Regions from separate parts of the Kitasatospora sp. NPDC056138 genome, predicted to be linked through region 2. Evidence: riboswitches for the same ligand, from Rfam matches in the RefSeq annotation. Region 2 holds a riboswitch; the other holds the start of a gene.
The links. A riboswitch is a leader RNA that binds a small molecule or an ion and turns the genes downstream of it on or off. The one in region 2 is predicted to bind cobalamin.

Region 1: another riboswitch for cobalamin. It lies ahead of cobN (cobaltochelatase subunit CobN); the one in region 2 lies ahead of ACFC1R_RS12275 (cobalamin biosynthesis protein).

What each region holds. Positions count from the first base shown of each region.
Region 1 is NZ_JBHJVK010000037.1:16,990-19,184, forward strand. It holds gene ACFC1R_RS22180 (cobalamin biosynthesis protein CobG) at 1-948, opposite strand, end outside; cobalamin riboswitch at 1,035-1,187, shown strand; gene cobN (cobaltochelatase subunit CobN) at 1,455-2,195, shown strand, end outside.
Region 2 is NZ_JBHJVK010000014.1:48,394-50,588, forward strand. It holds gene ACFC1R_RS12275 (cobalamin biosynthesis protein) at 1-767, opposite strand, end outside; cobalamin riboswitch at 891-1,072, opposite strand; gene ACFC1R_RS12280 (helix-turn-helix domain-containing protein) at 1,482-2,177, shown strand.

The DNA of each region.
Region 1 (2,195 bases), on a different contig from region 2:
GCAGGCGCTGGCCCGCTCCCAGGCCGAGCCGGGGTCGGTGCGGAACCCGGCGCGCGCCAGGACGGGCAGCCGCTCCGCGGGCGCGCCGGGCAGCACCACGCCGCGCCAGGGCGTCAGCCGGAGCCCGTCGGCCGCGGCCGCGGCCAGGGTCCGCCACTGGGCGGCGCCGACCCGGCCGAAGCGCAGGCCGACCGAGAGGCCGCCGGGCAGCACGCCCGGCGCCGGGGTCGCGCCCGGCAGCGCGGGCAGGGCTTCCGGGCCCGGGTCGAGCAGCTGCGGCACCTCACGCAGGTGCCAGGCCGCGGTGCCGGTGGCCCGCAGCGCGCGCAGGAACTCCTCGGCGGCGGCGAGGGCGTGTTCGACCGCCTGACCGGGGGGCACCCGGCGGGCGGTGGCGGCGCGTCCGAGGCGCAGCAGGGCGCCGCCGTCCGCGGTTGCGATCAATGTCACATCGGCGTCCAGGGCGGCGGTGTCACCGCGCCCGTCGTCCAGGGCGAACAGGAACTTGCCGGAGAGCTGCGCCGCCGGCCCGCTCGCGCAGAGCCGCCGGTCGAGCTCGCGCACCCAGGACTGCACGTCCGCGTGGCCCAGCCCGTCGAGCCCGGCGGCCGGGGAGGCGACGATGTTGCGGACCCGCTCGTGGGTGTCCGAGGGCAGCAGCCCGGCGGCGCGCAGCCGGCTCCCGAGTTCGCGGCCGCAGTCCGAAGGCAGGCCGCGCAGTTGGACGTTGCCGCGCGAGGTGGTCTCCAGCTCGCCGTCGCCCAGCTCCTCGGCGGCGTCGGCGAGCGCGAGTGCCTGACGGACCGTCAGCAGGCCGCCGGGGACGCGGATCCTGGCGAGCGCGCCGTCGTCGGCGGTATGCAGACGAAGGGCCCCCGGGCAGGCGTCCGAACGACCGCGGTCGGGCGCACCGGGGCCCGCTGCGGCGGCGTCGGGTGTGGGTGGCATGGCGGCGAGCATACAGATTGCCGGTCCGGATGCAGCGTCCCGCCGATCACACTTCCGGTCGGCACTCCCCCAGCTCAGCCCCACCCCGTACGATGCTCCCGGACGGTCCTGGTGGGCCGTCCACGCCAGCGACGGCGCCAAGGGGAGGAAACCGGTGCAAACCCGGTGCGGTCCCGCCACTGTGACCACGGTTCACGCCGTGGGAGCCAGGAACTCCTGCCGTCCTCCATGCTTCCCCGGCCTCCGGCCGGGGGGACCCCCCGGGGCGCGGACCCCGAGGAAGGCCTGAGACCTATGCGCTGCCGCGTGCCCGTACGGGCTGCCGCGACCCGCCCGCCCTCGGACCCGGCCCCGGCCGGGCCGCGGAGACGCTCCGGGCGCCCTGAGCCGACGCTGACGTTTTCCGCTCCCTCGCTCCCCCTTTCGCCGCTCGCCTGCCGCCCATCGTCCTCGGCGGCGGCGCGCCCTTCGGCTCGGAGCACCGACCTGGCCGGGAGGGCCTTCGCATGATCCTGCTGCTTTCCACCTCGGACACCGATCTGCTGAGCGCCCGTGCCTCCCGGGGCCCGGTCGGCTACCGCCTCGGCAACCCCGCCCGGCTGACCGCCGGGGACCTGCCGGCCCTGCTGGAGGGCACCGACCTGGTGGTCGTCCGGCTGCTCGGCGGCCGCCGGGCCTGGGAGGAGGGCCTGGACGCGCTGCTCGCGGGCCCGCGCCCGGTGGTCGTGCTGACGGGTGAGCAGGCGCCGGACGCCCAGCTGATGGAGCTGTCCACGGTGCCCGCCGGGATCGCCGCCGAGGCGCACGCCTACCTGGCGCACGGCGGCGCGGCCAACCTGGCCGAGCTCGGCGCCTTCCTCTCCGACACCGTGCTGCTCACCGGGCACGGCTTCGCGCCGCCCGCCTCCGCCCCGGCCTGGGGCCCGCTGGAGCGCACCCCCCGGAACGCGGACGGCCCGGTCATCGCGGTGCTCTACTACCGCGCCCACCACATGAGCGGCAACACCGCCTTCGTCGAGGACCTGTGCCGGGCGATCGAGGACCAGGGCGCCCGCCCGAAGCCGCTGTACTGCTCCTCGCTGCGCGGCGCCGAGCCCGAGCTGCTGGCCGAGCTGGGCCAGGCGGACGCGATCGTCACCACCGTGCTCGCGGCCGGCGGCACCCGCCCGGCCGACGCGCAGGCGGGCGGCGACGAGGAGGCCTGGGACGCGGGGGCACTCGCCGGGCTCGACCGCCCGATCCTCCAG
Region 2 (2,195 bases):
CCCAGCCGCACGCCCAGCGCCCCGGCGAAGGCGGACTCGGCCTGCCCGGCGTTGGGGCTCGGGTGAGCGGAGCCGTCCCGCCGCCAGACCCGCCAGGCGGTACCGCGTTCGGGCGCGGCGGCCACCGTGAGCAGGGCGGTCAGCCGGGCGCCGGGCCAGCCGGCCACGTCGTCCAGCCGGGCCGAGGCCCAGCCGAAGCGCAGATGGCGCGGGGAGCGGTGTCCGACCATCGCGTCCAGCGTGTTGACGGCCCGAAAGGCGAGCAGCCCGGGCGTACCGGCCAGCGCACCCCAGGTCAGCGCGTTGACCACGGCGTCGGCGGTGTTCTCCGCCACCGACTCGACCACGGCGCGGGCGATCTGCTGCTCGTCCAGTGCGCTCGGGTCGCGGCCGCACAGGTGCGGCAGCCGCGCGCGGGCGGCGGTCAGATCGCCGGCCTGGAGCGAACGGCCGATGGTCCTGGCCTCCCGGGTGAGCGAGGTGCCGCCGAGCACCGTCCAGGTCGCGGCGGCGGCCAGCGCCGCCTGTCCGCATCTGCTGCGCCCGAGCGCGCGTTCGGCGAGCACCGCCCCGGCCGCGACCGCACCGACGCAGGCGGCGGTGTACACGGCGCCCGCCGCCCGCCGGTTGCGCCAGAGCGCACGCTCCAGACGTCCGGCGGCGGTGCCGAAGGCGGCGACGGGGTGCCCGCGCCGGGGGTCGGCGAGGGCGGCGTCGGCGAGGTACCCGGCGATGCTGCCCAGGGCGAAGGCGGCGCTGCGGTTCAGTCGAGGCACGGCGCGGGCAGGGCGACGGAGGCGGACCGGGGGACGGACCCGAGGTCGAGCGGCGGCCGTACTCGGGCCGGGGCAGCCTGCATGGCGTGCGTGTCCTCACTCAGGGTCCGCGCCCTGGATCGACGTACCGGAGGCGAGAGTCTCCTGGCTTCCGGGGCGGACACACCCCCGGTCCGCCGGCAGCCGTGCGAACGGACCGCCGTGACCAAACGTCGAGTGTGCTCCCCGGTGACAGTGGCGGGACCGCGCCGGACTCGCACCGGCTTCCTCTGCATGCCTCCGTTTGGCTGAAAGATCCCACCACGGGCCGCGACCGGGAGTCAACAAACCCGGCGGAGGGCTTGGTCACAGCCCTGCGGCAGCCTCCCCGGCCCGCCGCGACCGGCTCTTGGCCCGCCCTGCGGCCTGCCCACCGAGGACCACCTCGGGCAGCCGTTCGGCAAGCCGGGCCTGAAGTGACCGGCCGCTGAAGCGACCGGACCGGCCTGACGCCTCGGCAGGCTCCCGGCGGGTGTGCGGTGCCGCCCGGACGGCCACCCGCGTGCTCCTCGCGTCCGCCGAGGAACCGTCACTACCTCCGAGTAGCGGACCGATTCACCCGGGACGGGCTGGAGGAACGTCCGACGCGGGCTCGGGGCGGACACTGGCGCTTCGTGCAATCGGCGGGGTGTGGACGAAATGTGCGGCCCCCTACGGTCGGGTGCCATGCGACGCAGACAGCCGCCCCCTCCGCCCCCGGTGCCGTTCTCCCCGACGGCCGCGCGGTCCCACCGGACCGGGCTCGGCCTGACCCCCGAGCAGGTGGCCGAGGGCATGGCCGCCCACGGCATCCGACTGCTGCCCGCCCATGTGACCGGCTGGGAGAGCGGTGGGATCCGGCCGTCCGAGGAGGAGTTCATCGCCCTCGCGCGCGTCCTGTGGTGCCCTCCGGTCCAGCTGATGGGTGCCCCTCCCGGCACGCTGCGGGACTTCCGCCTCGCCCGGGAGCTCGGCCGGGAACAGGCGGCCCGCCGGATCGGGATGCCGCTGCCCGCGTACGAACGGGCCGAGTCGACCGGCAGGTGGACCGGCGACGAGGAGCAGTCACGCGCCCTCGCCCACGTCCTCGGCCTGGGCCTGCGCACCCTGCTGGCGGTGACGCACCGTGAGGACGACCTCGACCGGCGGCTGCGCCAGTGCGTCGACGGCCGCTGGCAGGGGCAGCTGAAGGCGATCGGCCGACTGCTCCCGGTCGCGCCGGACATCCTCTCCTCGGCGCTCTCGGACCTGCAGAACGAGTACCTGGTCCCGACGCACTGGGGCTCCTCCACCCCCGCCCCGGCCGATCGCGCGCCGCAGCAGCCGCTCGCCCGGCGCTTCTGGGAGCTGCTCTCCCGCTACCCCACCGAGATCCCCGTGTAGCGGGCGGCGGGGATCCGC